DNA from 2 places in the Butyrivibrio sp. ob235 genome. Region 2 is predicted to be linked to the other one. Evidence: predicted binding sites of a transcription regulator. Region 2 holds the regulator's gene; the other holds the start of a gene.
What was found. The regulator HrcA, encoded in region 2, represses chaperone genes, less so after heat shock. The targets are predictions, from matches to a motif close to TGTTAGCACTCNNNNNNNNNGAGTGCTAACA.
Positions count from the first base shown of each region.

Region 1: a site for HrcA is predicted at 8,973-9,003, ahead of BMW61_RS05905 (co-chaperone GroES). Genes of this name have one in related genera too.

Region 1 covers NZ_FOBE01000005.1:11,955-23,092, forward strand. The annotation lists gene BMW61_RS05870 (MATE family efflux transporter) at 125-1,474, shown strand; gene BMW61_RS05875 (alpha-N-arabinofuranosidase) at 1,481-3,001, opposite strand; gene BMW61_RS05880 (DUF6171 family protein) at 3,029-3,277, opposite strand; gene BMW61_RS05885 (iron-containing alcohol dehydrogenase) at 3,466-4,683, opposite strand; gene BMW61_RS05890 (response regulator) at 4,822-5,607, opposite strand; gene BMW61_RS05895 (response regulator transcription factor) at 5,618-6,640, opposite strand; gene groL (chaperonin GroEL) at 6,939-8,561, opposite strand; gene BMW61_RS05905 (co-chaperone GroES) at 8,645-8,929, opposite strand; gene BMW61_RS05910 (metallophosphoesterase family protein) at 9,085-9,981, opposite strand; gene BMW61_RS05915 (hypothetical protein) at 10,112-10,411, shown strand; gene BMW61_RS05920 (glycoside hydrolase family 3 protein) at 10,454-11,138, opposite strand, start outside.
Region 2 covers NZ_FOBE01000003.1:30,508-41,645, reverse strand. The annotation lists gene dnaJ (molecular chaperone DnaJ) at 1-547, opposite strand, end outside; gene dnaK (molecular chaperone DnaK) at 741-2,621, opposite strand; gene grpE (nucleotide exchange factor GrpE) at 2,733-3,413, opposite strand; gene hrcA (heat-inducible transcriptional repressor HrcA) at 3,433-4,464, opposite strand; gene BMW61_RS21800 (DUF6465 family protein) at 4,667-5,323, opposite strand; gene BMW61_RS04325 (pyridoxal phosphate-dependent aminotransferase) at 5,414-6,610, opposite strand; gene BMW61_RS04320 (glycosyltransferase family 17 protein) at 6,683-7,636, opposite strand; gene BMW61_RS04315 (glycosyltransferase family 2 protein) at 7,626-8,681, opposite strand; gene BMW61_RS04310 (DUF5672 family protein) at 8,678-9,445, opposite strand; gene BMW61_RS04305 (O-fucosyltransferase family protein) at 9,457-10,497, opposite strand; gene asnB (asparagine synthase (glutamine-hydrolyzing)) at 10,494-11,138, opposite strand, start outside.

The sequences.
Region 1 (11,138 bases), on a different contig from region 2:
ACATTTCAACTATTTTATAAAAATGTACTTGAAAACAAATTTGCATTGGAATAAAATCATCTGACTGTATAAATTTTGCAAAACTTAATTATTTATTACTAGACATATTTTGAGGAGATAAGAAATGAATGGAAAAATGACTGAAGGGAAGCCCCTTCCGATACTTTTAAAGTTTGTAATACCGATACTTTTAGGATTTATTTTCCAGCAGTTCTACAACATGGTAGATACCGTAATCGTCGGACGTTTTGTAGGTCCCGAGGCTCTTGCGGCCGTTGGGTCCACAGGAACTATAATGTTTATGATAATGGGACTTGCCAATGGTATGACAACAGGTTACACAGTTCTCATAAGCCACCAGTTTGGAGCGGGAAGTAAGGAAGGTACAAGGCAGGCTTTTGTAAACGCGATCATTCTTGGTGTTATCAGCACTTTAGTGGTGACGGTAATTGCCATAATCAGCATGCCAAGCCTTCTTCATATAATGAATACTCCGGATGACATCTACAATTATGCCTATGCCTATATCATTACCATATGCGCCGGAAGCTTTGCTCTTATCGGATATAATCTTTTTGCTGCTTCTCTAAGGGCAATCGGAAACAGTAAGACGCCACTGTATTTCCTGATTTTTTCAGCTGCACTTAATATCGTTCTGGACCTTTTATTCATCATTGTATTTGGACTGGGAACCTTCGGTGCTGCCCTTGCTACAGATATATCACAGGGTGCGTCAGCCATTCTGTGTATTATTTACATTTATAAAAAGGTGGATATTTTAAGACCTGTAAAAGGAAGTTGGAAGCTGGATAAGGGCTTTGCCATGAAACAGCTAAACATCGGTATCCCTATGGCTCTTCAGTTTGGAATCACAGCTTCCGGAACAATGGTCATGCAGGCATCAATCAACATCTATCAGTCAGTTGCGATAGGCGGTTTTACAGCTGCAGGAAAAGTAGTAAATCTTATGACTGCCGGAATGCCTTCCATAGGACAGACTACTGCTGCTTTCGTCGGTCAGAACTTCGGTTATGGTGATCTTGACAGAGTACATCAGGGAACGAAGGATGCCATGAAGATCTCTGTAATTTATTCTGTAATAACCGGTATCCTCAGCGTAGTTATGATGCCCTACATTGTAAGTATGTTTTTCGACAAGGGCGTAAACCTGGCTGACTATCTTCCTTATAGCAAGATTTATATTACAGAGGCAGCTCTTTTCTATATCCCGCTTGCCATGATCTTCATTTACAGAAATGCAATGCAAGCCTGCGGATACGGAAAAACAGCCCTGATGCTCGGTATTATGGAGCTTGTATCAAGGCTGCTTACCGCTTTTGTCTCCATGAGAGTTCACAGCTATGCTATCGCTGTTGCAGGTGATGCACTCTCATGGTTTACGACAGGTGTATTTTCTTACATTCTGTATATGCTTGTAATGAAGCAATTAAGAACAAGATTAAATAAGATCTGATATAGTTTATTTTTTCAAACGGAACATGAGAACTGAGCAGGCAGGAATCTTTACTGTTACTCCGTTCTCTTTTTCGTTGTAATCAGTAAACTTATCTTCTGTTACAACATCGGGGTTCTCAAAGGTGTTGTGATCTGCCATTTTACCTGTTACCACTGAAGCCTCTGCAACTTTATATGAATCGGAATCACTTGTGAAAGCAATTTCAACATCCTCAGCTGCTTCAAGGGAATTGTTGGTCAGTGTCACTGTCACTACTCCGTTTTCATCCTCGGAAACTGATTCAAACAGCTTGGGAAGTTCATTCTTGCCTGAACCAACCTTACTATTGTTGATAAGTTCACTATCAAGAAGGTTCGCTCCCTGATGATATCTGAACATCTTAAATACGTGATAGGTAGGAGTTTTTATCATCTTCTCATTTTCAGTAAGAATAACTGACTGAAGAACATTAACCATCTGTGCAATGCATGCCATCCTTACCCTATCTGAATGCTTGTTGAATATATTCAGGTTCATTCCTGCTACAAGTGCATCACGCATAGTATTCTGCTGATAAAGGAATCCGGGATTAGTGCCTGGTTCAACATCAGTCCATATTCCCCACTCATCAACCATAAGACCGATCTTCTTATCCGGATCATACTGATCCATGATCGCTCCATGCTTTCTGATAAGTTCATCCATGAAGAGACTTCTCTTAAGTGTCTGATAGAATACTTCCTCTGTGAACTTTGTAGCTGATCCCTTTACATTCCAGTCATCCTCTGTTTCAGGAAGAGTATAGTAATGTAATGAAAGTCCATCCATAAAGCCATGGAACTGCGGGGGTGTATGATCAAAGCAGGTTTCAAGTACATTTTTTGTCCAGTTATAATCATCAACATTAGGTCCACAGCAAATCTTTGAAATTGGCTTAGAACCGTTGTAGTTTCTTACATATGTCTGATATCTTCTATATTCATCGGCATAGTATGTAGGTCTCATGTTGCCCCCACATCCCCAGTTTTCATTACCAACTCCAAGATAGTCTACCGTCCAGGGCTCCTCATGACCATTCTCTTTTCTGAGATCAGCCATAGGTGATACGCCGTTAAAGGTCATATATTCAACCCATTCACTCATCTCTCTTACTGTACCTGATCCCATATTGGCATTAACATAAGTCTTACAGCCAAGCTGCTTTGTAAGCTCAAAGAATTCATGTGTTCCAAAACTGTTGTCCTCAACTACACCGCCCCAATGTGTGTTGATCATCTTCTTTCTCTTTTCTTTGGGGCCAATGCCATCCATCCAATGATACTCATCCGCAAAGCATCCGCCGGGCCAGCGAAGTACCGGTATCTTCATTTCCTTAAGTGCCTTAACCACATCACTTCTCATACCATTCACATTAGGAATGTCAGAATTATCCCCGACATAAAGGCCTTCATAGATACACCTTCCGAGATGTTCTGAAAAATGTCCGTAGATTTCAGGTGCAATCTTTGATTTTTTACTCTCGTTGTTGATTAAAAGTTTAGCCAATTTCTCTTCCTCCTCTAAATAATGGATTTACCATTTTTTCTTAGGGCAATGTGTACCAATGCCCAGTGCTCTTAACTCCACATAACATCCGCAAACAAGACAGGTCCCTATTGATAGCTTGTCGCACTGTGTACATATACCTAACCTGTTCTCATATACTGTATCCGTAACCCTGCTATCAGGAGTTATGGCATCGCGATATTTTTTTATCATTTTCTTCTCTTCGCCTTCAATATCCCGTAGAAGACAATGCTTACAAGCTCTGGTGTTTTCCATATTTTCCCCATTTATTTTAGACGCATATAAATTATTTTACATTTTATCATAATGCATTTGTTTTGCAAACACTTATTAGCACTTTCAGGGTAGGAATTATGCTTTTCTCAAAGAGCAAAAAATACCCTCCTTACCGTTTTGTCCGGTAAAGAGGGTACATATCACTCATGAAGCGTTTTTGATAAAGATTAGAAATCTACTTCTGTGTCATAGTAGCAACACTTAAGAAGTTTCTCCATCTCTTCCTGACTGGGCTGACGAGGGTTGGAACCTGTGCAGGCATCAAGAATTGCGTTAGCAGCAATGTCATGGAGTCTCTCAAGGAATACATTCTCCGGAACAAATCCCTGTTCAGCCGGAAGTCCGTCGGGACCATAATGGTTTATGCTGTGAGGGATGTTAAGAGAATCATTCATCTTGCGAAGATAATCAATGAGGAGTTCAACCTTCTCATCGTCATCCTTGCCGCCGAGGTGCATGTAATCAGCGATAACGCCATAACGCTTTTTAGCAGTCGGATCCTTGGCATTGAATGCAACAACCTTGGGAAGGTACATAGCATTAGCTGCGCCGTGGATGATGTGAGCTCCGAGGTCTGCAAAAGCAGCACCTGTCTTGTGAGCCATTGAGTGAACGATTCCAAGAAGCGCATTGGAGAATGCCATACCTGCAAGGCACTGAGCATTGTGCATAGCATCTCTTGCATCCATGTCTTCATTATAGGACTTAACAAGATTCTTCTGGATCATCTCTATAGCGTGAATTGCAAGCGGATCTGTGTAATCACAATTTGCTGTGGAAACATAAGCCTCAACAGCATGTGTCATAGCATCCATACCGGTGTGAGCAACAAGCTTTTTAGGCATTGTATGAGCAAGTTCGGGATCAACGATAGCTACATCGGGAGTAATCTCAAAATCAGCGATCGGGAACTTAATGCCCTTCTGATAATCAGTGATGATGGAAAATGCAGTAACCTCGGTAGCTGTGCCGGATGTTGATGAAATAGCACAGAATTTAGCCTTTGTGCGAAGCTTAGGAAGGCCAAAAACCTTACACATATCTTCAAAAGTGGTATCCGGATACTCATACTTAATCCACATAGCCTTTGCAGCATCTATAGGTGAACCACCACCGATAGCAACGATCCAGTCAGGCTGGAACTTCTGCATTGCTTCAGCACCCTTCATAACCGTCTCAACTGACGGATCAGGTTCGATACCCTCAAAAAGCTCTGTCTCCATTCCGGCTTCCTTCAGGTACTCTTCTACCTTCTGAAGAAATCCGCCCCTTTTCATAGAACCGCCACCTGTACAAATGATGGCTCTTTTGCCCTCAAAAGTCTTCAACGCTTCAAGTGCGCCTTTCCCATGATAGATATCTCTGGGCAGTGTAAAACGTGACATACAAATACCTCCTTAAAATAATTATTTTGTTAAATAAATAACATAACCCACAAAATAATTATAAGGAGGTAATTTAAATAAATCAAATCTTGACTTTTATATGAAAGTTGTTTTTTTATTTCATGCCCTCATCCGGCACTAGCGTGCAATTGCTTTCTGAATAGCAAAGTACTGATCAAGTTTATCTCGGAGGGCATCTCTTCCGATGCTCTTAAGAATATAATCCACCGGTTTCAGCCTCATAGCTGTCATGACACTCTCTCGGCTCTTTTGCCCTGTCAGGAACATTACCGGAAGTTCATCTGTTTCCGTATCACTTTTAAGCATTTCAAAAATTTGCGGCCCTGTAGTTATGGGCATCTGATAATCAAGCAACACAAGATCTGCTTTGTTAACCGTAAGCCAACGGATTGCCTTTATACCTGTATTAGCCATAACCACTTGATAGGAATCCTTAAGCCAGTCACGAATCATCTGCATATAGGCCACATCATCATCCACTATAAGCACGACTTTTCGTGTCTGCTGCAACATTCTCTGACTAAATACATCCGACACTGTATCCAGGAACGCCTTCATATCCAAGGGACGTTCAAACCAAGCTGTGATGCACCTTCCCGGTATGGTTTTAATAGCTTCATTGTACTCTTCATGCTTACCAATCAAAATAAGACTTTTTTCCTTCTCCATGCAAAGGTCTTTTAAATATACCAGGAATGAAGCACTATCAGAAACAGTCTCATCCATATAATAAACTATGAGCTCGCAGCTCTCAGTATTGCTTTGTAGCTTTTTCATATCAATCGGTATGTATTTGCTAACACATCCTATTTCAGCAAGCTTCATTTCCATTCCGTGCACCGAAAATGTTTCCTGCGAGCTTAAAATAACCACGTTTTCCTTACCCATTTTTTCCTTACCCATTTGAACCCCCTCAGATGGCATTGGTAATATTACGAATTTCATCCCACTCAAGACTATTCAGATAGATTTTTATCGAAGATATTTTCTTATAGTCTTCAGGCTTTAAAGCACGTTTCATAAGAGAATCCACTATTGACTGAACTATATCAAAGTCTTCTTCTATAGCAAACTCTCTTATTGCCATAAGTGCATCCTGGACCTCCTCATCAGATATTTCTTCCTTCTCCTCCTCTTTTGTCCGATCCAAAAGTGCTTTCTCATGCCTTCTGCATTCTTCAATAAAAGCGATATGATTATTCTTTATAAACTCAATGTTATTTTCATTCGCTGCGTTTTCCATCTCTAAGGCCTTAGCTGATAAAGTCATACATCCTATTATTCTGGATGTACTTTTAAGCCCGTGGGCTTTAATCGTATAATTCTCTATGTCACCTTCTGCAAAACACTTTTCAAGTATTTCAATATTATTCGAAATATGTCTTATAAAAATATCGATTGATGAAAGATATGCCTCGGCAGAAGCACAGTTTTTTATCCCCTCCCGGGCATCGATCAGCGGTTCTTCAATTATCCATTCGGGAAGTTTTTCAAGTTCCCGGTCTATAAATTCATTGTCCTTTGGATCTGTTTTTGAAATATCTGCATTATCATTATCTGAGACTGTTTTACCGGCTGCATTGTCAAAAACTCTGTTTACTCTTGAAAGAAGTTCATCGGCCCTGACCGGTTTTTTAATATAATCGGCCGCGCCCATTTCAAGTCCTTTATTCTCGCTCTCTTTACTGTCATCGGAAGTAAGAAAAATAAATGGAACATTCACTCCTGCCTTGGACTTTATCAGTCTCTGCAATTCATAGCCTGACATAGAAGGCATCTTAATATCCGAGATAACCATATCCGGAAGGCTTCTTACGAACAGTTCAACAGCAGCTTCTCCGGAATCAACCAGGATAGTCTCATAATCATTCTTAAGTGCACGATCCGCTATCTTCAGCATCATAAGTTCATCATCAACTATCAGTATCTTCTTCACTTCGAACCTCCAAGTTTGCTCTCACCAAGACACCATCGTCTAACTGAGCTTACAGGAAAATCATTTTTCCGCGGATGTCCCCACTGTGTACATAGAATCCCTACATTATAAATATTTTAGCTTTATATGAACAAAAAAACTATTAACTGCATATTAAATATGTACCAATATAATGAATTTGCTGTAAATCAAAAAGGAAGACAATCTATTTCGAATAAATCGATAGACTGTCTTCCTATTTTTTTAGATAATGCGATCTATATCTAATTTATCATTATGGTTGATTCATCCTTATGGATTACATCATTCCCATTCCTGCACCGCCTGCAGGCATCGGAGGTACGGGCTCCTTGATTGTAGCAACAGCTGCCTCAGTTGTAAGGAAGCTTGATGCAACAGATGTAGCATTCTGAAGGGCACTTCTTGTAACCTTTGCAGGGTCAATGATACCATCCTTGATCATATCAACGTACTCCTCTGAGTATGCGTTAAATCCAATTCCCTTCTTGGACTCCTTAACCTTGTTAACAATTACAGATCCGTCAAGACCGGCATTGTTTGCAATATGGTAAAGAGGAGCTTCGAGTGCCTTAAGAACTACCTTAGCACCTGTCTTCTCATCACCCTCAAGTGAAGCTGCTACCTTCTCAACATCCTTGCAAGCATGAATGTATGCACTACCACCACCAAAGATGATACCTTCCTCAACAGCTGCTCTTGTAGCATTGAGAGCATCCTCCATACGATACTTAGCTTCCTTCATCTCTGTCTCTGTAGCAGCACCTACTCTGATAACTGCAACACCGCCGGCGAGCTTAGCAAGTCTCTCCTGAAGTTTCTCCCTATCAAAATCAGAAGTTGTGTCATCAATCTGCTTCTTGATCTGAGCAACTCTTGCCTGAATGTCGCCCTTATTGCCAAGGCCATCAACGATTGTTGTCTTCTCCTTCTCAACCTTGATGCTCTTAGCACGACCAAGATCATCCATTGTAGTATCCTTAAGCTCAAGACCAAGGTCAGAGCTGATAACCTTACCACCTGTAAGAATAGCGATATCCTCAAGCATAGCCTTTCTTCTGTCACCATAGCCGGGAGCCTTAACAGCAACTACATTGAAGGTTCCGCGGAGCTTGTTAACGATAAGAGTTGTAAGAGCCTCACCGTCAACGTCCTCAGCGATGATAAGAAGCTTAGAACCTGTCTTAACAATCTGCTCAAGAAGAGGAAGAATATCCTGGATATTGGAAATCTTCTTATCTGTGATGAGTATGAAAGGATCATCAAGGTTAGCTTCCATCTTGTCCATATCTGTAGCCATGTAAGCTGAGATATAACCACGATCAAACTGCATACCTTCTACAAGATCAAGCTCTGTGAGCATTGTCTTGGATTCCTCAATTGTGATAACGCCATCATTGGAAACCTTCTCCATAGCGTCAGCGATCATCTGACCAACTTCATCATCACCTGATGAAACAGCGGCAACTCTCATGATCTGATCCTTGCCCTTAACCTTTGTAGCCATCTTGCTGATAGAAGCTACTGCTGCATCTGTAGCCTTCTTCATGCCCTTTCTAAGAACAATAGGGTTAGCTCCTGCTGCAAGGTTCTTAACACCTTCATTGATCATAGCCTGTGCAAGTACTGTAGCTGTTGTTGTACCGTCACCTGCTACATCGTTAGTCTTTGTAGCAACTTCCTTAACAAGCTGAGCGCCCATGTTCTCATAAGCATCCTCAAGCTCGATCTCTTTTGCGATTGTAACACCGTCGTTTGTGATTGTGGGTGCACCATAGCTCTTATCAAGAACTACATTTCTTCCCTTAGGTCCGATTGTTACTCTTACTGTATCTGCAAGCTTATTAACGCCTTCTACCATAGCTGTGCGGGCGTCAGCACCGTACTTAATTGTCTTTGCCATTTTTATATGCCTCCGTATATTGTTTTTCCCCTCATCCGCCCTTCGGGCACCTTCTCCCCAAGGAGAAGGCATAGATGAGATAATTACTTAATGATAGCGAGTATATCGTTCTGCTTAACAATGATGTAGGTAACGTCGTCGAGCTTAACCTCTGTTCCTGCATACTTGGAATAGATAACGTTGTCACCCTTCTTTACCTGCATCTTCACTTCCTTACCATCAACGACTCCGCCGGGGCCTACAGCGATAACCTCTGCCTGCTGCGGCTTCTCCTTCTCTGCACCGGGAAGTACGATTCCTGACTTAGTTGTCTCCTCAGCTTCAAGCGCCTTAAGTACGACTCTGTCTGCAAGTGGTTCTAACTTCATTTTTTTGCCTCCTTATATCTTCAACATATTATTGACTTTTTATTGTTAGCACTCATATGATACGAGTGCTAATCACCAAGAAATATATTACCACACACGATAAAAAATGCAATACCCACATGTGAATATTTGCAGAAATGCAAAGAAATAGTGTTTTAATTATTATGCTTTGGGCGCGGGATATCCTTGCCCGACAAATCCACATAGTTTTCCTTAAGAGCCTCTGCCCAGTACTGCTCAGGTATTGCCGGCCATCTTACCATTCCCCTGTCCTCCTCACAAAGCTTCATCGCCTGTAGAAGAATGGATTCGCTTAGATCCACACCGGTTCTGATTGTATGCATAGTTATTGCCGCCCATGCAGGTGCATATTCCATAAGACCGCTTGACTGAAATTCCTTAAGGATTTCATGCCTGTCATATTTTACCTGTACCATTTCTTCCTCCCAACCGGTCTTACCGCTGTGGATAATGGCGAACTCAGCATAGCAGTTCTTATTTCTGGGAAGTCCCATAGCTCCGGGATTCACCGCTCTTTTTTCTCTGTATAAAAAGCACTCCTGTACATGAGTATGTGCATGCAGGAGCATGTTTGTTTTTATTTTATTAAGTGTGCGCTTGGTGTTTCTCTTATCCCCGAATAGAAGTTCCGACGCATTTGACGGTGATCCGTGACAATATTCAAAGCCTGCCGAACCTTTCGGATTCCATATTCCGTAAATCGGAAGTTCCTCAAACAGATTAAAATCCTTCTCTGTCAATTGCTCATATGTATAAAGAAGAGCGCCGCTTCCTGAGCCTTTCATCCAACCGTTCTCACCGGATTTTCTGTAATTCAGCATGCTTTCCTCGCGATTTCCGCGAACAGTATAGCACGTGAAATACTGTCTGAGCACATATATGAGATCCATTGTCTTTCTTACGCCCGGGCAATCCGAAATATAATCTCCAAGTAAAATGTAATTAGTTATCCCCTTCCCCATGCAATAATCTATACAGGCCTGAAGGGCTGAGTGATTTCCATGAATATCACCGAATACTGCAATATCCAATAGTTTCTCCAATCTATTCTCAAGTTTTTTATATTTTTATAATAAGTAGTTAATAGTCAAAAAATAACCTCTGTGCGAAAATATATTCATAAGTTGGTTCAATAATCGCATCTTCGAATGGAGGTTAATTATGGCAGACAATCGTGAAGATTTAATCCGTTCTCTGGCAGGTGTCATGGGCATGAGTGGAGAAGCAAAGAAGAAAGATTCTCACTTTGACCCCTCAACCGGTACACTTTATTGCGGGAGTAAAGTCTTTTCGCAAAGTGATATTGCCGAGGCAAAGAAATTCTGTGAAACCAACATGAAAAAGATGGCTGATATAGGCGACAATGCCGCAATGTATTATGAAATTGCTGCATCTGCCGTTGAACTTCTTGAGCAGGACAGTGTTAAAAACGGCGGAAAAGTTGTTGTGAAGGAGACGTGAGGAATTGTTCACCTTCCCCCAATAGGGGGAAGGCATTTTTATTTAATCAATTCTCAGTATTAATGTAAGGATATTCTTAGCTGCCTTGTTTAGTTCATCTCGTGTGATGGCGCCTTTTTCAAGAGCAGCTATTATTCTGTCGGGATATCCGCATCCCATCTTCATATCATTTCCGGCCTTACATTCTTTATAATTCTCGCCATGGGTCCACCAGTCGGTAGTAACCATGCCATCAAAGCCCCATTCTCCGCGAAGAATTCCGTTTATCATATCCTCGTTTTCCGAAGCTCGTCTTCCATTTATGATATTGTAGGATGTCATTATACTCCAGGGATGAGCCTCTTTTACCACAATTTCAAAACCCTTTAAGTAAATCTCACGGATTGCCCTCTCAGATGCTCTTGAATCACTGTCCTTTCTATTGGTCTCTTTATTATTCAGAGCAAAATGCTTTATTGTTGCAGCAATATGGTTACTCTGAATTCCACGTACCATTCCGGCAGCCATCTTTCCGGTTAGGAGTGGATCTTCTGAATAATACTCAAAGTTTCTGCCACAAAGAGGCGATCTGTGAATATTCATTGCAGGTGTCAGCCATACTCCGATGTTATTCTCCTTAACCTCTTCTCCTCCGGCAATTCCAACCATAGTTGCCACTTCCGGATCCCAGGTACATGCAAGCAGTGTTGCACATGGGAAAGCTGTTGTCTTAACACCAACATGAGGC
Region 2 (11,138 bases):
ACTGCTGTGTGAATACAACCTGACCTTTACCACCGCACTTGGGACACATCTGAGCTGTTGTTCCCGGCTTAGCACCGGTTCCCTTACAGGTCGGGCAGGGATCCTTAAGTCTAAGTTCCAGTTCCTTCTCACATCCGAAAACTGCTTCCTCAAAGGTTATACGAACGCTGGCACGAATATTTGCTCCCTTTGCAGGGCCGCTCCTCGCACCCTGGCTCCTTCTGCCACCTCCGAAGAAATCTCCGAATATATCACCGAATATATCGCCAAAGTCTGCTCCACCGAAGTCGAATCCGCCATATCCGCCGGCACCGCCCTCAAATGCAGCGTGACCGAACTGATCATACTGACGTCTCTTCTCAGGATCGCTCAAAACCGCATACGCCTCGGATGCCTCCTTGAACTTGTCTGCTGCAGCTGCATCTCCGGGGTTCATATCCGGATGGTACTTCTTTGCAAGCACACGGTATGCTTTTTTTATTTCATCATCACTGGCTCCCTTGCTAACTCCAAGGACCTCGTAATAATCGCGCTTCTGATCTGCCATGTGTCTCTCCTAATTTACGCTAATTGCCCAATACATCTTATCTGATGTATTGGGCATTAGCAATCATTAAATTATTAAACTTTTATAAACCCCTCATCCGGCGCTTCGCGCCACCTGTCTACGCTCCGCTTCGGTCCGCGCTAAACCGACGTCCCCCGGACGTCGAGCGCCCCCAGGGGGAAGGCTATGGGTTTTAAACTTCCCTATAGTCGCCGTCAACTACGTCGTCTGCATTACCTGCATCTGAGCTCTGAGCTGAGCCGCCCATGCCGCTCATGTCAGGGCCTGCACCCTGAGCACCTGCTGCGCCCTGAGCACTCTCATAAACCTTAGCGAAGAGAGCCTGAGCATCAGTCATGAGTTTCTCCTTCTGGCTCTTGATTGTGTCGATCTCGCTGTCTGTAAGCTCACGATCCTTAGTCTGCTCAAGAGTATCCTTGAGAGCCTTGAGGTCATCCTCTACAGTCTGCTTCTGAGAAGGATCGATCTTGTCGCCAACTTCCTGAATAGCCTTCTCTGTCTGGAATACGAAGGAATCAGCTTCGTTTCTAGCGTCAATGCCTTCCTTACGCTTCTTATCCTGAGCTTCGTACTCAGCAGCTTCCTTGATAGCCTTATCGATATCCTCGTCAGACATGTTGGAGCCAGCTGTGATTGTGATGTGCTGCTCTTTACCTGTTCCAAGATCCTTAGCGGATACGTTAACGATACCGTTTGCATCGATATCAAATGTAACCTCGATCTGCGGAACACCTCTCATTGCCGGAGGGATTCCATCAAGACGGAACTGTCCGAGTGACTTGTTGTCCTTAGCGAACTGTCTCTCACCCTGAAGAACGTTGATATCAACGGCTGTCTGGTTATCAGCTGCAGTTGAGAATACCTGGCTCTTCTTTGTAGGAATAGTTGTGTTACGCTCGATAAGTCTTGTAGCAACACCACCCATTGTCTCGATTGAAAGTGAAAGAGGTGTTACATCAAGAAGAAGGATATCGCCTGCACCTGTATCGCCTGCAAGTTTACCACCCTGGATACCTGCACCTACTGCTACGCACTCATCGGGATTAAGGTTCTTTGACGGCTCATGTCCTGTGAGCTGCTTAACCTTCTCAACTACGCAGGGAACACGTGTTGAACCACCTACAAGGAGAACTTTTCCAAGGTCTGAATAGTTAAGGCCTGCATCCTTCATAGCGTTCTGTACCGGAATAGCACTTCTCTCTACGAGGTCGTGGATAAGCTCCTCGAACTTAGCTCTTGTGAGATCCATATCAAAGTGCTTGGGGCCTTCTGCTGTAGCTGTGATGAAAGGAAGGTTGATGTTGGTTGTTGTGGAAGAAGAAAGTTCCTTCTTAGCCTTCTCAGCTGCTTCCTTAAGTCTCTGCATAGCCATCTTATCGCTTGAAAGGTCTACGCCTTCCTTAGCCTTGAACTCAGATACCATCCAGTCGATGATCTTCTGGTCAAAGTCGTCACCACCGAGGTGTGTGTCACCGTTTGTTGAAAGAACTTCGATAACACCGTCACCTATATCGATGATTGATACGTCGAAGGTACCACCACCAAGGTCGTATACCATGATCTTCTGCTCTTTTTCGTTATCAAGACCGTAAGCAAGAGCTGCTGCTGTAGGCTCGTTGATAATACGCTTTACTTCAAGACCTGCAATCTTACCTGCATCCTTTGTAGCCTGACGCTGTGCGTCATTGAAGTATGCGGGAACTGTGATTACTGCCTCTGTTACTTTTTCGCCGAGATACTGTTCTGCGTCTGCCTTCAGCTTCTGGAGAATCATAGCTGAAATCTGCTGAGGTGAATACTTCTTGCCGTCGATTGTGCGGCCGTTGTCTGTACCCATATCTCTCTTGATTGATGAGATTGTGTTCTCAGCGTTTGTTACTGCCTGACGCTTAGCGGGCTCACCTACGAGACGCTCGCCATTCTTTGTGAAAGCTACAATTGAAGGTGTTGTTCTTGCACCCTCAGCGTTAGCGATAACGGTGGGCTGACCACCTTCCATAACAGCTACGCAGCTGTTGGTTGTTCCTAAATCGATACCTATGATCTTACTCATTTTATTTTCCTCCGTTTAATTTCAAGACCCCTCATCCGGCACTTCGTGCCACCTTCTCCCAAGGGAGAAGGCTTATTTGAGGTGGCATTTCTTGTAAAATTGTTCTATATATTACTTCGCAACGGCAACCATGCTGTGTCTGAGCACTGTGTCGTGATACATATAACCCTTCTGAAGCTCCTGTGCCACGAATCCTTCCTCGACATCTTCGCTCTCAACCTGCATTACAGCGTTGTGGAAATTAGGATCAAATTCCTTTCCAACGGCTTCGATGGGAGTTACACCAAGATCCTCAATCTGCTTCATAAGCTGCTTGTATATCATATTCATTCCGTCTGCAAAAGCGGAATTCTTCTCTTCTTCAGGGACAGCAGCAAGTCCTCTTTCGAAGTTATCTACAACAGGGAGAATTTTCTCAAGTACACTGGATGCTCCCTGGTTGAACATCTGCGCCTTTTCTCTGTCGGTTCTTGTTCTGAAGTTCTCAAACTCAGCAAGCTGGCGCATGTACTTATCCTGCATCTCTTCAAATTTTTCTTTGTAAGGGTTCTTCTTTTCCTTTTTACCGAAAAGACCTTTCTTCTCACCCTCGGCGTTTTCAGTGTTCTCGGCACCTTCTACGCTCTCAGCAGCCTCTGCTACAGCTTCGGCAGCCTCTTCCTCTGCGGCCTCGGCAACCTTGTTTGCTGCATCAGCTACCTTTTTAGCCTTCTCGGCAACTTCCTGCTGAAGTTCCTTTGCAGTTTTCTTACCGGACACTGTATTTGTATCCTTCTTAACTTCCTTACTCACTTAAATACTCCTTATGGTTCTATTCTTTTTTATATAAATCATCCAGAGCTCTCATCATATTCTTAAGTGCTCCGACAACTTTGTCGTAATCCATTCGCTTAGGTCCGATAACTCCTACCGTTCCTCTCATGCCCTCTCCGAGATCGTAGGTCGCTGTTACAACGCTGCAATCCTTCATGGACTGAACCGGAGACTCATTACCGATGTAAACCTGTATACCTGTCTCCTCTGAGGAGGACTGAAGCGCATTCTCAACGATACTTGTAAGATCGCTCTTATCCTCAAAAGTGGTTATGAGGTCACTTGCTCTCTCCTTATCAGCAAGCTCGGGATATCTGAAAATGTTGTTCGCACCGCTGGTGTAAATCTGAAGGTCCTCATCCTCCGTAATGGCATCTCCGGCTGTATCGAGTATCTTGTCGATTATCTCGCTGTGGATACCCGCCTCCTGCTTCATCGCAGTTATAAGTCCGAGGTTAATGTCCTCTACGGAAAGTCCTGCAAGTCTGGTATTAAGCAGGATATTGAGCTTAAGCATATCCGCTTCGGAAAGCTCCTGCTCCACCTCAACCATTCGGTTCTTAATTACGTTTCCTTCTATTACTATAGTGGTAAGAATGTGTTCCTCATCCACTCTGGAAAGCTGTACGAATTTCAGCTTATTCCTTCTGATCATGGGTGCTGAGATCATTGAAGCGTAGTTGGTATCAACCGCCAGGGTCTTGGCAACCTGCTTAAGGAGCTTCTCAAGCTTCTCTTCTTTATCAAGAAGCATCTCCTTCATGTTCTCAACTTCCTGTTCCTTCTCAGCGAGCATCTCATCTACATAAACTCTGTAGCCCTGATCTGACGGAATACGTCCCGCGGAAGTATGAGGCTGCAATATAAGTCCCATCTCCTCAAGATCCGCCATCTCGTTTCTGATGGTAGCCGAACTGAGATTAAGATCCGTGTACTTGGAAATCGTCCTACTGCCCACCGGCTCGCCTGTCTCGAGGTAATTGCGAACAATTGCATGCAGTATTTTCTTTTTTCTGTCATCCAGTTGCATCACAAACCTCCTTTTTGATGTGTTAGCACTCAACGTCATTGAGTGCTAACATCTTCTGAGAATAAATTACCACTATAAATTATTAATGTCAATAAAAAACCCCAAGGATTTCTCCCTGGGGACGAATAATCTACATATATGTGATAAAGTCCCGGCCTGCAGCAAGCAAGCTTGCCAGGCCGGGACCTTCCATCCTTGTTTATCACATCCCAAAATCAGCATGAACCTCGCCGTTAACAACGAAGTATACTCTTTCCTCTTCGGGCTTTACATAAAGCTCAAGAGTCTTGATCTCGGAAACTTTTCTTCCCATATCATACTGCCATACATTCTTGGCATTCTCGATAAAGGTGTCATATGTAACGCTCTTATCAGCATACTGAAGAACGATATTTGTCTTTGTTGCAGGAGCCTTTGCAGCTGTTGTCTTCTTTGCTGCGGGCTTCTTAGCTGCTGTAGCTTTCTTTGCTGCTGTAGCTTTCTTTGCTGCAGGCTTCTTAGCTGCGGGCTTAGCTGCTGCCTTAGTCTCAGTCTTCTTGGCTGCTGCCTTGGTTGCTGTAGCCTTTTTAGCAGGTGCTGCCTTCTTTGCTGCAGGCTTCTTCTCTTCCTTCTTATCAGCTGCCTTGGTCTCAGTCTTCTTAGCTGCTGCCTTAGTTGCTGTAGCCTTCTTTGCTGCGGGCTTCTTTGCTGCTGCCTTCTTTGCTGCAGGCTTCTTAGCTGCTGTAGCCTTCTTCTCCTCAGCCTTAGGTGCCTCTGCCTCAGCAGGCTTTACTTCATCCTTCTTTTCTGCAGCAATTACCGGTTTCTTGATAGTCGCAATCGGCTTTAAAGCTGCTTCTCTCAACTTGTCTTCAGCCATATCTCCCTCTCTTTCCGTAAGGAACGCGTGTTATGCGTTTTTGCAAATTTATCATTACGTTTTTGAGTTTAGTACATATTCTAAAAAAAGTCAACATTTATGCGCTTTTAGACCAGATTCTATTCTTGAAAGCGCCTTTTTAAGCACTTCCATGGAGGACGCAAACGAAATTCTCACGAATCCTGGGGCAAAATAAGCACTTCCGGGCATCATTGCAACACCATATTTTTCCAATAAATATTCGCATAAACGTGTATCGTCATCTATAATTCCGTAACCCTCATATTCTTTTCCGAGAAAAGCACGGATATCGAAGAACGCATAGAAGGCTCCCTGGATCTCATGGCAGATGACACCGGGTATCCCTCGCAGTTTTTCCTGGACAAAATCTCTGCGCTTCTCAAACTCTGATCTCATGAGCTCGACAGAATCCTGGGGCCCACAAAGCGCCTCAACCGCCGCATACTGTGAGATGCTCGGAGGTGTGGTAGTTGTCTGGCTCTGCACCTTCACCGCAGCGCCAATAACATCGGCTCTGCCGCAGACGTACCCAAGTCTCCAGCCAGTCATGGAATAGGTCTTGGAAAAACCGTTAACCACGATGGTTCTGTCCTTCATCCCTTCAAACGCAGAAATGCTTTTGTGGCGATTCTCACCGTATATTATTTTTTCATAAATTTCATCGGAAATAACAAAGATATCCCTGCTGATTGCAAGGTCAGAGAGCCCCTTCAGCTCATCCTCGCCGTAAACCTTGCCGGTGGGATTGTCCGGGGTACATATTATAACAGCCTTGGTGTGCTCATTTATCGCACTCTCAATGGCTTCAAGATCAAGAGAAAAATCGTCCTTCCTCTTCACAAGAACGGGCTTTGCGCCCGCAAGAGCTACCATATCGGGATAGCTGACATAGCACGGAATGGGGATTATGACTTCATCACCCTCGCCCGCAACAGCGCACAGCGCACCAAACAGCGCCTGCTTCGCACCGACGGTCACCGCCACCTCATTCATCTCATAGGTGACGCCGTTGTCCTTTTTCATCTTCTCGATTATCGCCTCCCGAAGCGGTGCGATACCGTTTCCGGTGGTGTATTTGGTGAAATTCTCATTGATTGCCCGTATTCCCGCTTCTTTGATATTGTCCGGCGTGGGGAAATCGGGCTCGCCCACATTGAGAGAAACTATGTCCTCTCCCTTCCGCCTAAGCTCCTCCACCTTTCCGAAGAGAGCCGTGGTCGGGGACATTTTTACCGCCGCCATTCTGGTAGATAATGTTGTGCTCATACTTTTTTCATACTCCTCATCCGTCAGCTTCGCTGACACCTTCTCCATAAATGGAGAAGGCATAACTACTTGTTACTTTATAAGCATCCTTCTAATTTTATGGTACGCCTTCCTGATGAACCTTCCCACCGTAATATCCAGCTTATGATACAGCCTTGAAAAAGCTGTAATGGGTGGCATTACCAGATAATCATACTCTCCTATATGCTTAAGAAGGTACTCCGGATAACTTCCGTCGACCTCCGTACGCTCAAATCTCGCATCCCTTCCGAAGATGTCTCTGCCAAGAACCAGATTATCCATAGTCTCCGCCAGGATCTCGCGGTCGTTGTACTCCTGGTGCGCAGCCGCTTTTACCTTGACGCCGATTCTCTCTACGGGGTTGGTCTCGTGCCTTCCGCCCATGTAGCCGAAATGCCAGCCGCCGTCAGCGACTCTGACAGACCTTTTATCGCAGGGTGACACCAGATCGCGTAGCCTTACGATTCCCTCGCGCGGAATATTATCTATGGAAGTAATCTTTGTTCCAAGCCACTTCCTGTCGCTCTCCGCAACCTCCGGGAACTCTCCGGTAATCGAGAGCAGCTTTCCTGACTTTTCTTCCATATTGAGGAACACATAAAAATTCCTCTGCGCCAGGTGGTAGACCTTCGTCTTATCAAAATTCTCTATGATTTTCGTAAGAACCTTTGGATTTGGAATCTCATCCACATCGCCGAAAAGAATTATGTCGTCGCTTGTCGCGCCGACTTTCTTCAGACCCTCTATCAGACGGTTTTTCTGAAAATAATCCCTCTCGTGGGTCAACGCATCCACCGGCGAATCGGTGACCACCACATACTCTATGCAGTCCAGATAATCCTTGAAAAGATCCCTGTTCTTTTCAAAGCAAAGCTCCTTCTCTTCACCCGAGAAGGTCATTGTTGACTCTTCTATAATGAACTTATCCACATAGGGACTAAGGATTCCTAACCTCAGCCTCAGGATGTCCACTTCATTAAAAAATGGAATGCAATCATATACCATTTTTTCTGATCCTCGCTTTAATCCGGGATTTCAGGCGCGTCTTCCTGCTAAGAAGCATCAGCCGCAAAACCGGCATACCCGCCACCTGATACCTGTAAACATACGCATCCTCCTCGGATGCCCAGGACGGAAGCTTGCCCTTCCCATACTCTTTATAAAAATCGGAACCCATCATCTCCTTCATCTTCCGCTTGATCTCGGAAAAAGGAAGGTCCGAATAGATAAGCTTTTTCATGCCTATCGTGCAGGTCAGGGTCTTGCGCTCGTTTATAACCTCAGTAAAACCACCCTTTGCCCACTTTTTCGCATAATCGTCCAGAACCTCGAAGGCCTTCTCCTGGTTCTCCATAAAGTTTTCATGATAACCGCCCGTAAGCCCCTCTTCGTTTATTCTGTAAAAATACAGTATCCTGTCGAGATATGCAATGCTTTTTGCTTTATCAATTATTTCAGCGGTCTGCAGAAGGTCCTCTCCGTAATTGAGCTTCCTGTTCACCGTCTCCTCGATGCGGCCCGCAAGCTCCTTCCCTATGCACTTGTTCCACATGGCATTTAGCATATCACCGGAGCACATTATTTCATAGAACTTCTTCTTGCCGTCGCCCGAATAAATCTTGCCCTCTTTAAAGGGAAAAGGAAACATCTTCGACTCGGGAGTGCTCATCTCTGCAGCATTATACAGTATTATCTCAGGCCTCTTACCTTTTCTTTCATATTTAGAAGCCGCTTTCTGAAGCTCAGTGAATATCCCCGGAGCCACGGCGTCATCAGCATCCATGAAAACAAGATAATCTCCCGAAGCTCTCTTTATCCCCTCCTGCCTCGCATCGTAGGCGGACGCAGGGCCCATATGCACCGTCTTTACAAACGGAAAACGGTTTGCAAGTTCGCCGCATATATAGCCGCTTCTGTCTGTGGAGCCGTTTTCAATAAGAAGAACCTCGATACAGTTCTCCATCCCCTCAGCAGCCTTTACTATAGAAGATGTCGCTTCACTTATGTACTTTTCAGCATTGTGAACAGGCACTATTACCGAAAACTTCATGTTATATTGTGCTCCCTCTTCCACTTTTCACTTCTTCTCCAGAACAGCAAGGGCCTTACGGCCATCTTGAATCTCTTTGCAGGGCTGTAGAAATGCGGATATCCCTCATTTTCTCCCCACCATTTATGAAAAACGAAGGGCTCTACTCCCTTGTTCTCCGGAAGCGGATGCTCCCTTCCAAACTTAACTGCGCTATCTAAATCAGCCCACTTAAGGCCGTCCTTTTCCATCTGATTTTTGCAGTGACAACAAAGGAAAATATCCTCATTGAAAAATCCGTCGTACACCTTAACCCAGGGAAGGTCGTGCTCCTTAGGATAATCAAGAAGTCTCTTGGACCTGATGGATACGCTGTTTCCGACTCTGCAGATGTTGCCCTCGCTGTCCCTGTAGGCATAGTTATTTTTCGGAAGAGGCCAGGGGGAGCCTATATAATCGTAGTTAAGAAAGCTCTCGTCCCAGTTTTCCGGATGTATCACAAAGCCGTCCGCATGCACAATAAGAACAAAGTCCGTCTTAATGTGATCGCGAAGCTCATATACCATTTTGTAATTGAATTTGTCGATGTCATCGAGTTTTGATGTGTAGCTGAAGCGTATGTCCTTTGGAAGATAAAACGGCTTTTTATCCGTAATCAGGACCGCGTCGCCGAATTCGATATCGCGCATGCTGTACTTCATCGCCTGCACGGTCTCATATACATCTACACTTGTCATCGCTGCAATCGTGACTCTCGGAAGCTGCAGCTTCTTTGTATTATTCATATATCCTCTATTTATCCGAAGGTTTTTATTATTCCGGTTCTCCTTAAGAAGGAGCGCCACATTTTCTTAAAGAAGAACACTCCATACAAAAGTCTTCTCCTTATATTCTGGAAAAATTCCCTTACTGCTCCCGGCCTTACATTTCTTCTTGCATAAAGTGCTGAGTGCTTCTTGTATTCCGCCAGTTCAGCTCTGCATTCATCGGCGCTAAAGAGCCTTCCCTTTTTATCCTGATAGGTAAGGAAGCTGTAAATATTCTGCTCCGATGACCAAAAACCGTCGGAAATATTGTGTCTTGCCCAGTACTTCGGAGCGATAGCGTATATTAATTCAGTGCTAGACATTACGGGCATCATCGCAAAGGATGAATTCGAAAGAATGAGGTATCTCGCATTTTTTATGGTGACGTAGTCCTTGCCCATGTCGAAGTGGTGACACTCATACTCGGGAAGCACCTTCCTTGCGGCCTCCTCATCCTCGGTTATTATCATGAACCTCATATTCGGGTTCACCTTTTTCATGTTCTCGATGGCATTTAGCCAGTACTTTCTATCAAGGAAAAGCTCAGGGCAGCTTGTATACTCTCCGCCTCTCATGTTAATGATGCAGAGGTCGTCCGCGGTGTATTCGTAGGACTCTGCCTCCTCCTTCACATGGAGCCAGTCCTTAATCTTATCGCGGTACTTCTCAAAATAGGACTGATCCTGGAGATTCCCATATATAAGAGTATTGTCTTCAATTTCAAAAAGCCTCGGGTCAGCCCCCGAAATATAGCAGCCATTGGTCATGTCATGAACCGAATTCCCCATGAAAAGTCTGTCATCCTGCTCATGGAAAATCGTGAATTTATCCATGTCTTCACGCGGGATCTCAGTTCCGAGATCTATGTCCATGAAGTACATGCCCTTATTGGAATGGAAAACGTTGCCGACCTGCCCCGGGTTCACAAACCCGAAGGGGACGCCCCGCTCCTCAGCCATGCATCTTGTGACCACGTAGAAAAACAGCTGATTTCCAAGGCCGTAGCCCTTAATAAATTCTGCACCTATCATAAAAACTCTTCCTCATACCACTGTTGGAACATCAGGATGTACCAGATTTGGATCCTGTAGATGCCCCTCTCGGTAAAGTCTGTCCAGATTTTCTCGACAACCTCCGGGTCAAGAATACCCTGCTGCCTGATTTTTTCCTTATTAAGAAGGCCCTCGGCCCAGTCGCGGAGGTCGCTGTCAAGAAGCCACTTCTCAATCGGAATCGAAAAGCCCTTCTTCGGGCGCTCCATCATTTCCTTCGGAACGTAGCGGTAGAGCACGTCACGAAGAACCTTCTTACCCACCTTGTCGTCGCGAAGGTACTGAATCGGAAGACTCCAGGCGAACTCAATCACATCCCTGTCAAGCATCGGCACACGCGTTTCAAGCGATACCGCCATCGCTGTTCTGTCCACCTTCACAAGGATATCGTCGGGGTGGTAGACCAGCATATCCATAAGCATGCACTGGTGATTTACTTCCTCGAGGAATCCGTTTGGAAGCTCCGTGTATTTATAGGGAATGGTTCCTCTCTTAAGCGCAATCCTCTTTGTAAGCGGATCCGTCTCATGCTCCATTCTATGTATGTCAACGGGTCCCTCGGCGCCAAGGAGTGTCCCCTTTATTCTGTAAATATCTTTATTTTTAAGGGGTGAATTCAA